One region of the Alteromonas sp. H02 genome, then DNA from elsewhere that is predicted to be linked to it. Evidence: riboswitches for the same ligand, from Rfam matches in the RefSeq annotation. Region 1 holds a riboswitch; the other holds the start of a gene.
The links. A riboswitch is a leader RNA that binds a small molecule or an ion and turns the genes downstream of it on or off. The one in region 1 is predicted to bind thiamine pyrophosphate.

Region 1 (5,826 bases):
AACATCTTCTTTATTCGGCAGGCCCAGGTGCTCTTTGGGCGTGACGTAGCAGAGCATTGCACAGCCAAACCAACCAATCATGGCGGCACCAATCCCCGACGTAAAGTGGTCATAACCTGGCGCAATATCAGTGGTAAGCGGGCCCAGGGTATAAAAAGGCGCGCCATGACAATGGTCTAACTGCTCTTCCATATTGGCTTTAATTAAGTGCATGGGCACATGTCCGGGCCCCTCAATCATCACCTGTACGTCATATTCCCAGGCAATTTTGGTGAGCTCACCGAGGGTATGCAACTCGGCAAACTGCGCCTCATCGTTGGCATCGGCTACCGAACCTGGACGCAAACCATCTCCCAAACTCAGCGACACATCATAAGCCGCACAAATCTGGCAGATTTCTCTGAAGTTCTCGTACAAAAAGCTTTCAGCGTGATGACTCAGGCACCACTTAGCCATAATGGAGCCGCCACGGGATACAATGCCCGTGACCCGGTTTGCCGTCATTGGTACATACCGCAACAACACACCGGCGTGTATCGTAAAGTAATCCACACCTTGTTCCGCTTGTTCAATAAGCGTGTCACGAAACAGTGGCCAGGTGAGGTCCTGCGCGACACCGTTCACTTTTTCTAGCGCCTGATAAATGGGCACGGTACCGAGGGGGACCGGGCTGTTGCGAAGCAACCACTCCCGGGTTTCGTGAATATTGCGACCGGTTGATAAGTCCATGATGGTATCTGCGCCCCAGCGGGTTGCCCACACCAGTTTTTCGACCTCTTCTTCAATGGAAGAGGTGACCGCAGAATTACCAATATTGGCATTCACCTTAACCAGAAAATTGCGACCAATAATCATTGGTTCAGACTCCGGGTGATTAATATTTGCCGGAATAATGGCTCGCCCGGCGGCCACTTCAGCCCGAACAAACTCCGGCGTAATCTGCTCCGGTAATGCGGTGCCGAAGTTTTCCCCTTTGTGCTGTTGTAACAGCGCTTCATCACGAACCTGTGCCCGGCCCATATTCTCCCGAATGGCAATGAACTCCATTTCCGGCGTTATGATCCCCTGCCGGGCATAGTGAAGCTGGGTAACACATTGACCGGATTTAGCGGTTTTTATCGGGCGTTCCACCTGCATCCGTAATGCGCGGGCATGCTCATCAAGCTGGCTTTCGCGGGTAAACTGTGATGCTGACACTGCCACTGCCTCGCAATCGCCGCGCTGCTCAATCCATTGCTCCCTGACTCCTTGCAAGCCATTGTGCACATTGATGTTGATATCCGGATCGCCATAGGGGCCTGAGGTATCGTAAACCAGTACCGGCTCATTAGCTTGATAAACCGGATTGGCAGCATCGCCACCGAGCAGGCTGTCTGACTGCGCAATACTGCGCATAGGAACGCGAACAGTCTGGTCTGAGCCATGCAGATAAACCCGCCTTGAACCGGTAAAGCTCTCGCCGCTTAATTGCTCAATAAAATGTTGTGCTTGTTCGCGCTGTTGACGTCGTGTTGACATAGCATTTATTCCTTTTGGAAGTGAGAAAAATGCTTGTCAGGAGTGTTTAAAAAGACGATTACCACAACCAAAACAAAACCTTTCGGTGCTGTATTGTACTGTAGGTAATATTGCCTTGTTCCCTTCGCAGGTATTAGCCTGATCAGGTTCAACGGATCCCGCTTTCGCGGTCTCAGCTTGCATTCCGTAAGGAATAGCGAAGCACTCCGACAAGTATCGTTAATTGCAGCCTAGTTGGCTTTTGCAATCAGATTGCGTCCGAGTATAGGGAATGCAATCCGCCACTTCAAGGCCTGCAGGTAAGTTAGTTTTCTCTTAATGAAATGGTCATTTTGACCGGGAATAATTGTATCAACACTACCCAATTCGCTGAATGTGCGTACAATGTGCGCTTTTTCTCAGCAACAATAACCATAGCAGCATTATGACCGATAACGCCGATCCGTATCACGACATTCGCCCGTTTAACGACGCAGAGGTTCCCGCGTCCATTGAGCGACTGATTAACGATCAGGAATTTATCAACGCTATAGTTAATCACCGGTTTGAACACAGCCCGCGCTGGCTGTCGTCGTTGCTGAGCCCGCTGGTAAAAGTGTTGATGCGACTAAAGTGGCGAAAGCTTAAAACCGTTGCCCACATTCAAAACGAAGTGGGTGTGTTTATGCAATCGCTGCTACAGCGCACCAGTCAGGGCATCACCGTAAAAGGGTTGGATAAACTCGACCCCAACCAGGCTTATATTTTTATTTCTAATCACCGCGATATCGCGATGGATCCAGCACTGGTTAATTTTGCCCTGCACCGGGCCGGCCACGAAACTGCGCTGATCGCATTTGGTGATAACCTGCTCAAAAAGCCCAGTGCCACCGAGTTAATGAAGCTCAACAAAGGGTTCGTGGTAAAACGCTCAGCCAAGGGCCCGCGGGAGTTACTTAAAGCACTCACCCAGCTGTCGAATTTTATTAAAGACTCATTAAACCACCAGCAGTCGATATGGATAGCTCAGCGCGAAGGGCGCGCCAAAGACGGCATGGACCTGACCGACCCGGCGATCCTGAAAATGTTTTACATGGCTGGCAAGCAACAGAAACTCGCCTTCGGTGAGTACATGAAAACATTAAATATCGTGCCGGTTGCCATTTCCTACGAAAACGATCCCTGTGATATTGCTAAAGCCAACGAGCTCTATCAGCGCGAGCACCTCGGTAGTTACAACAAAACAGAATTTGAAGATATCGACAGTATTATCCAGGGCATCATCGGCAATAAGTGCCGGGTGAGCGTAAACTTTGGTGATGTGGTCACCGAGGATTTCGAAACACCGGAAGCACTGGCTAAACATATCGACCAGCAAATCCACCACAACTACCAGCTATATCCGATTAACTATCTGGCCGCCAACCAAAGCTGCGACGAGCTCTCGCAGGCCTGTCGCGATCGCTTTGCCGCCAAGCTCGCGGAGCTACCCGAACAGGCCCACAGCTATCTGATAGCCAACTATGCTAACCCGGTACATAACGCCAAATAGTGGTTGGACCAGAAACTCTCTGCTAACATCACCCGACTGATTAAAACAGCAGGTGTTTATGCAACTTCGTGCCATTGCCGGCTATATCGAAAATATTTATCTGGTAGAAGACCAGGCGGGGCTAATGTTGCTCGATGGCTGCAGCCGCGCCGATGTGGAAACCGTTTGTCACTATATTCGTGATGAAATTGGCTTGCCACTGACTGCGCTAAAACTCATTGTAGTTACCCACATGCACCCTGATCACGCCGGTGGCGCGCGGTTATTACAACAACGAAGTGGGGCGTTACTCGCATGTCACCCCAAAGCGCCGGGCTGGTATCGTGGCATCGCCGGCAGAGCCGCTCATGCCATTGATGTGGCGCTGACCTGGTGGGTAGCGGGTAAGTTAGGTAAACCCAAGCGGCACATCTGGTATAAGCCGTCCTTTGAGCCGGATATCCGACTCAGCGACGAGCAGCGGTTGCCATTATTTGCAGACTGGCAGGTGCTATACACCCCTGGTCATACCGACCACGACCTATCCTTACTCCACCTGCCAACCGGGCAACTCTATGTGGCTGATTTAATTGTGTCGGTGAAAAAGCAACTGACATCGCCCTACCCGGTATGTCACCCCAATCAGTATAAACGTTCACTCTGGCGCGTAAGTCACCTCAATCCGTCCAGGGTGTACTGCGCTCATGTGAAACCGCTACTTGATAAGGACATCGACTACGACGCACTGATTGCGCAGGCCCCTGCGCTGCCGAAAAATCACTGGCACTCAAGTAAAATCAGAATTTACCGGGCCTTGGGCTTACGTCCTAACCAGCACTAATAACAAAGCGTTAACCGTAGCAACGATTACTCCTCTGACTCACCGTCCTGCTGCAAAGGCAATTGCAAGGTAAATTCGGTGAATACGCCCGGCTCGCTGGCGCATTGAATAGAACCCTCCAGTCGCTGCATGATGTTATAAACCACCGATAAACCCAGCCCGGTTCCCTCGCCAATGGGTTTGGTGGTAAAGAAGGGTTCAAATATTTTCTGCTGGATGTCGGCTGTCATGCCCGGCCCATTATCCCTAATCCGAATGTGCAGCGTATTATCTATCTCTGCAGCGCTTATTTGAATAACCGGCTCAGCCGTTTCTGCCGTCTCCATTGCCTGAACGGCGTTTTTAATCAGATTCACCAGTACCTGCTCAATGAGACCTGAGTGCGTATGCAACACGCCATTAAACTCAACATCCCGCTGGATACTGACCTTGTTATCCAGGTCATATCGCATCATCTTCAGAGTGTCATCCAGCAGCACAGAGAAATCACAAACCTCTTTTTCTCCGGTCTGATTATGAGAAAAAGAGCGTAAGTCGCTAATGATATTTTTAACCCGTTGCAGACCATTAAAAGAATCAGCGACGATTGCTCTGATATCTTCCAAAATAAACGGTATACCCGCCTGCTCCTCAAATTCACTGAGACTTTGTTTGAGATGAGCCGCTTTTTGATCCTGCTGAATGTCTATGGCAGTTAACAGCTCACTCTGCATGGACTGCAACTGAATAATGTTATCCAGATAGCTATCCATTGAGGAGAAGTTGCTGATCACAAATGACAGTGGATTATTAATTTCGTGAGCGATGCCCGCTGCCATACGCCCGATACTGGCGAGCTTTTCGTTGTGTGCCAATGCCTGTTTAGTGGATTTAAGCTCCAGCAGCGTATCCCGCAGACGGGTATATTGTTTCTTCAGGCTCGACTCAGCCTGTTTGCGCTCTAACAACACCGTAAGCTGCTCGGCGGCCTTATTGATAATCGTAATCTGCTTCATGGAAACCCTATCCATCTCCTGTTCGGGGATCAGGTAAAGCAATAAACACACTACCCGTTTATACACCACGATGGGGAATGCCAGATAACTACCTATATGGGTTGTCATTGGTTGGGTGACCGGCTCCAGCCTAACGCTTTCATCCAGCAGATGAATTTGTGGGTGCTGTTCCTCAATGGCCTGAGCAAGGCTGGCCGGCAGCCCGCCCTCTGATAACAATGCCTGCATAGTTTTTGCCAGATCGTTGCTGGCAGTATCGGAACCGCGCACCCGAAAACGCGATGTGTTTTCCAGGTAAATTTCGAAACTGCAGTGGGCATGGCATAATCTCGCCAGCGCATTTGAGAAGGTTGAAAGCAGCGCCGTGAGCTTTTCGTCGCCTCGTGAAAAGCGTGTGATACACACCAGCAATTCTGTTTCTGCATCGTGCTGACGGTAGGTGTTTTCAATATACTCAAAAGTGGCCAGCTCCCGTTTGAGCACACTGGCATTAAACTTGGCTTTCGCTTCAGACGCCGTTAAACAGGCATTGATTTGGTACTCTTCCAGCCAGACTACTTCGTCCAGTTGCTGAGTGGGGTTATGCATAAGAATGATACGGGTATCCTGGTTAACCAGCCCCTGACGAATATACTGGGCTACCGACTGACAGAGGGAAATATCATCATCGGAGCCTACACAGAGTATAACCAGTGAGGGCTTACAACTGCGCAGTGTCTTTTTAGCGTTTCTCAGGCTGGTTAATTTTTCGCAGTGCATTGTGTTATCCGGCAAAAATGCCGCTAAGTCTGGACTCTGACCAACCAAAAACACTGGATTTTCCATACATTTACCCAACACTACCGTTTCTGAAAACTCTGCTATATTTGAAAGATAGTCGTTGCCTGCAGTTACGCAAACAATTACGCAGTTTAGAAAAAAGGAAAGTAAAAATGAAGTTAGTGAGATTGGTGTACTACAGC
Region 2 (5,826 bases), 1.6 Mb from region 1:
AGTTAAAGGCTAGTTCGTGACAACAGCGGATCCGCTGATTCACTTTTGCATCCGGCTCCTGACACAATCGCCATAAGGTCTGATTCACCTTACTGGTAAAGCCCCATCTGACCAGTAACAGTGATGAGGCGCCATACAGGCACAGGTTATGCTCTGCAGCCAGGCCAGACTGAAACTCATCAAAACTGGAAGCGCTTTGCCACTGTTCAAAAAACAATGAGGCATCGAGGTGTTCGGTATGGAATATTAAAAGTAAGGCCAGTGGTCCAAACAGAATGAGCTGGGCAATCAGGGCTTTATCCTCGTTGCTGTATTCGCCGGCAAATAACGCCTCAAATAAGGCATTACTTAACAGCATGGCGTCTATCAGCCGCTCAATATTCGGATGGACACTTTGCACTGTGAGGTATTGCTGGGCGGCAAATAACACCGCCAGGTTTCTCACGTTATTCACGCCAAGATTACGGCCGATAGCCTGTTCAAGAGACTGAGGCACGGATCCGTAAAGGGCTTTACTGGCTTTACCTATGATGTGTGCGAGAAATACAGGGTCTGGTTCGATGAGCTTTACCAGTCGGCTGACTGAAAGTTGATCATCAGACAGATTCACAATATGACTGATGGTTTCCGGCAGGGGAGGCAGGTTTTCGGTTACTTCGATCAGTGCCTGGTTACCCCGCTGGAATCGCAGTCGGCTGCCCACCTGACGCAACTGGCCAGGGCTTATGCCGGTAAACTCCTTAAAACTGCGGTCGAAGGAACGGCGATCGGAAAAGCCCAGTGACTCAGCCAGCACATCCACTTTCTCGCCGCTCAGTAAACCATTTATGCTGCGTTCGTGAATGTGCGATTTTAGCAGGGCATTGAAAGACAGTTTTTCCTGTTTGAGTTTGCGCCGAAACACCGACTCAGACATGCCCAACAGTTCGCCAACCGCCTCAGAGCGAATTCTGGCAGGCGTATCAAACTGTTTAAACGCATCGACCAGATCCTGTTTAAAGCCTCCTTCACCGGCAGGTTGCAGGTTTTTAACCAGCACAAGTTGCAATTTTGGACTGTAAAAAAACGATGGGCTGGCTAACCATCTGGCGTCGAAAGTAACAGCCGGTGCCGGATGGTGGTGGGCGCAATGAGCTTCACTAACGGATGCTAACAGCCACTCGGAGTGCTCGTGAACCAGTTCAACCTGGTTAAAATCGAAATTTCGCCCGGCCAGGTGACGAAACAGCGCCAGCAGAAAAGCCACCACAAAGGGTTCCATATCCGCCAGAATGCCAGCTTTTACTGTGAGCGTTACCTGACTTTCTGTTTTGTTGATATGAATTTCTTCTGATGCTTCAAATAATGGCGTGTCGAAAGTGTGTAAAGCATCCAGAGCGGCATTGATATCCCGGGCCATGGATAAAAAACAGTGAAAAGTACCCATCTTGTTAAAATCAAGATAACCCAGTAAAGACTGGCCAATCCGTTGCGGTGAGTCACTCTTACTCAGGAGTGCTAACTTTTCATTCAGGGCCGTAACCGGATAATCACCGCTTTCAATATCGCCAAGCGCTGATAGCGCGGTAGACTCATCTTCCGTTGTCAGGCTCTTATCCCGGCGTAATGATAATAACGCCCGCGTAACAGCTGACCAAAACGTTCCTGTATAGGTAACAGACATATCAGTTTTTCTATCCCTTGCAATTCTCCCACCATAATAACGACTTTTGCCCGGGTGTTAAGTGAGGACAGACAAAATTGTCCTATAGTTCGATAAAATGTGTCCTATTTTGATTTTTCGGCTGCGCTACCATTAACTCCGCAGTTTGATGATGCACAAAGCCAAACTTGTTGTGAAGCAAGGACGGAAAGCCACGGGCCTTTAAGTCGAAGGTGGCCGGGTTACTCAGAGTCAGTACAGTTTTTAGGTATTGATTAGTAGTTAAGGATTAAAACATGAAGTTGGCCAGAAAATTATGTTCAGCAATCGTCGCCTGCGGTATGGCAGCCTCTGCCAACGCTGGTGTTATCAATTACGATGTGGACTTTGATACCGCTACTTTTGAAGGCATGAGCCGTCAGAACAACGGCGATAGCGATTATTTTGTACAGAACAATGGTGCAATCAGAATTTACTCAGATTCCTGGTTTGCGATTGATTTGGAAGACACGTTTGGCGTTGATTCAGTTAATCTGGACGATCCGCTGACAAACTATACGCTGGATTTCAGATTCCGTTTATTCCAGCGCATTGGCGATGGTGGCCAAGCCAGAGGTGTACCTACCTCACTTCCTGAAATTGGTGGTTTGTTCTTTGCTGATTTCTCTGGTGGTCAGACTGACGCGGTTTCCAGCCAGTCGTTTAACCTGGTTGGCACGCAAAACTGGGGACTGGACGATTTTTCTTATACCAACGATCGCTGGCAACGTTTCTCAATCGATCTGGATAACTACCTGAGTGGCAGTTTTACCCACATCGTCTTGGTAAACGATTGTGACCGTGAGTGTGGCAACACTCAAGTACGTTTTAGAGATATGACGTTGTCTGAGGTTAGCGCGCCAACCGCATTGTCGCTGGCAGTACTCGGACTCGGCATAACAGGCTGGCGTCGTCACCGCCGGTCTGTATAAAGCTCTTTATCCGGGAGCAATTAAGCAACGCCCACCACGTCACGGTGGGCGTTCTTATTTCTGCTGAAAAATACCTCTGCGTAACAATCTGTTAAACAGTTGCAAATCTTTTAAGTCTTGGTAGACTCCATCGCGCATTCAAAATGCATTCACCAAGGGGTGCCGGAAACGGCTGAGATCCATGATGTGGGAACCCTTAAACCTGATCCGGATAATACCGGCGTAGGGATGGTTACAATCAAGCCTTATCACCTGCCGTTAAAAGCCGGATCTTTTGGTCATCATTGCACAAGAGATCCAGTATGAAATTACCTAAAACTCTGTTTTCTTTATCTTTACTGAGTTTATCTGTCAGCGCTTTAGCTGCTGAGCAACAAGACATCGAAAAAGTCACCGTATACGGCGACTTTCATCAGCGGGCCCTGGCTCAACTGAGCGCCAGTGCCTCAATCATTGATAATGCACGTATTCAAAACCGTCAGGCTGTGCACATTGAAGATTTACTGCGAGTAGCGCCAAACGTAAATTTTGCAACAGGTGCCTCGCGGGGACGCTTTGTGCAGATTCGCGGCATTGGCGAGCGCAGCCAGTACGCCGAACCGATTAATCCATCGGTGAGCATTATGGTGGACGATTTTGACTTTACCGGACTTGGCGCTGCTGCACTGCTGTTTGATTCCCAGCAGGTTGAGATTTTCAGAGGCCCTCAGGCTACGGTGTTTGGTACCGGAGCACTGGCAGGCGCAGTGTTAATTAAATCCACTCAGGCCAAGGAGCTAGACGCCGATTACGTTCAGCTCACTGCGGCGACTAAGAGTAGCTATCGGGTGGAAGCCGGTAAGAGTGTTGAGGTCGCAGATAACCTGGCCATACGCGGTGCATTAGTGCACAACCAGAGCGATGGTTTTGTACGCAATACTTTCCTTAACCGCGACGACACCAACAATATTGACGAAAGTGCTATTCGGTTAGCGGCGAGCTACGACTACAGCGATGAAGTATCGTTAACCGTTAATTACCGCTGGTATGATATCGACAACGGGTTTGATGCCTTTTCTTTGGATAACACTCGCGAAACACTGTCTGACGAGCCCGGGTTTGACCGCCAGCAAACCCATGCTATCAGCGCTAACCTGCTAACCCGGCTGGATGGCGGCGACCTACACTTTATAGTTACTCACGCCAGCCACAATATAGGTTATGCGTATGACGAAGACTGGACCTATGATGGCTTTCATCCGTGGGGATATACCTCTTTCGATGCGTATTACCGCGATGTAGAGACCAATACTGTGGAGTTACGCTTCGTCAGTGGCGATCAATGGCGTTTATTTAACGACACGACCTCCTGGGTTATCGGCTCGCGGGTTAAGAACAATAAAGAAGATCTACTTCGTCAGTACACCTATGCTGATGGCGATTTCGTGAGTCAGTATCAGCCCATCACACAGGCTGTTTACGGTCAGTTGGAAAGCCAGTTAACCAATGACTTATTGCTGACCTTTGCATTACGTGCGGAGAACTATGATTTTTCTTACGGCGACAATGCCGGCCTCAGCGGTGAGCAAGATTCCACAATGCTGGGCGGCAAGCTGGCACTGAGTTATCAACTTGGGCAGCAACTGGTTTATGCCAGTGTTTCCCGTGGTTATAAAGGCGCCGGCATTAATCCCGATCAGAACGTGTCTACCGACAACCGCTTCTACGACGAAGAGTACAACTGGAACTATGAAATCGGCATGAAAGGGCGACTGGCTGACCAGTTAACCTCCCGCGTGGCATTTTTTGTCATGAAACGGGAAGATACGCAGGTCAGTGACTACGAACTGCAGTATCGGGATGACGGCTCAGCGGAGTTTATTGATATTATCAGTAACGCCGATTTAGGTACCAACCAGGGCGTTGAGGTTGAGCTTAGCTGGCAGGCAACTAACAACTGGAACCTGAGCTTCTCGGGTGGGTACCTGGATGCCTATTTTGAAGATTATACCCGCGCTGACGGCACTACTGTGACCGAGCAGCAGCAGGCTCAGGCGCCCGAGTTTACTGCCAATTTACTCAGCCAGCTGGATATCAACGAGTCAATTCGCTGGAATGTTGAAGTGGATTTTGCCGATCGCTATCGCTTTTCTGATGGCCATGATGTGACGGCACCTTCGCGTACATTGGTGCATACTCAGCTAAGCTGGCGAATAGAGAACTGGGAAACACAGCTGTGGATCAACAACGCGTTTGATGAAACTTACTATACCCGCGGTTTTGGCGGATTCAGTAACGATCCCCGCGATTTTTACGAATTTGATGAACCCTATTATCAGTTGGGTAACGGTCGTCAGACCGGTGTTACTGTTCGTTATCAATTCTAGGAGCGCATTATGCAGGTGATGGTTGAGTTATCGTTGTACCCATTGGTGAATGACTATATCGGGCCAATCAAGGCCTTTATTGAACGGCTGAATAGTTACAGAAACCTTACAGTCATCACCTGTTCTACCAGCACCCAGGTGCATGGTGACTACACCGAGGTGATGCAAGTGCTGGGCGTAGAAATGCAGCGAACCCATGAAGAAGTCGGGCAGGCGGTGTTTGTGGCTAAATTTCTTAATTTTGATGCCATGAGCAGTAAGTAGGGCAGAATGGAACAGATCCTTTCTCAATTGGTTGAACAAATTGTCGCGACCTCACTGGCAGAATGGCTGGCTGTTGTGCTGGCCATCGCCTATGTGCTGCTCGCTGCCCGGCAAAGTGCCTGGTGCTGGCTGGCAGCCCTCACCAGCACTGCTATTTACACCTGGTTGTTCTGGCAGGTGGCGTTACCGTTTCAATCGGCGCTGAATCTGTTTTACATGGTAATGGCGGTTTACGGCTACTGGCAGTGGCATCATAAACCGGGCGAAGATAAATCAGTGCAGTCACGATCGTTGAGCTGGCATGTGCTGGCGGTGTTCGGTTTAACAGCAGTGGCCGTAGGCTTAGGTAAATTAGCCGCAACGCAGTTTAACAGTGAGTACCTGTGGCTTGATGCGGCTATTAATGTTTTCAGTGTAGCGACCACCTTTATGGTGGCGCACAAAATACTGCAAAACTGGATCTACTGGTTTGTCATCAATACCGCCGCAGTGTTCCTGTACTGGCAAAGCGGATTAATTCTGTCTGCCTGCCTGTTTTTAGGGTATGTTGGCTTTTCAGTTTACGGATATAACCAATGGAAAC

Region 2: another riboswitch for thiamine pyrophosphate. It lies ahead of AC566Q_RS08380 (TonB-dependent receptor); the one in region 1 lies ahead of thiC (phosphomethylpyrimidine synthase ThiC).

The regions. Positions count from the first base shown of each region.
Region 1 is NZ_CM185021.1:209,266-215,091, reverse strand. Features, by position in the region: gene thiC (phosphomethylpyrimidine synthase ThiC) at 1-1,518, opposite strand, end outside; TPP riboswitch at 1,621-1,737, opposite strand; gene AC566Q_RS01000 (1-acyl-sn-glycerol-3-phosphate acyltransferase) at 1,943-3,049, shown strand; gene AC566Q_RS00995 (MBL fold metallo-hydrolase) at 3,108-3,869, shown strand; gene AC566Q_RS00990 (sensor histidine kinase) at 3,896-5,689, opposite strand; gene AC566Q_RS00985 (BLUF domain-containing protein) at 5,797-5,826, shown strand, end outside.
Region 2 is NZ_CM185021.1:1,822,764-1,828,589, forward strand. Features, by position in the region: gene AC566Q_RS08370 (helix-turn-helix domain-containing protein) at 1-1,663, opposite strand, end outside; cyclic di-GMP riboswitch class I at 1,814-1,892, shown strand; gene AC566Q_RS08375 (hypothetical protein) at 1,939-2,613, shown strand; TPP riboswitch at 2,759-2,859, shown strand; gene AC566Q_RS08380 (TonB-dependent receptor) at 2,916-4,979, shown strand; gene AC566Q_RS08385 (YkoF family thiamine/hydroxymethylpyrimidine-binding protein) at 4,989-5,243, shown strand; gene pnuC (nicotinamide riboside transporter PnuC) at 5,250-5,826, shown strand, end outside.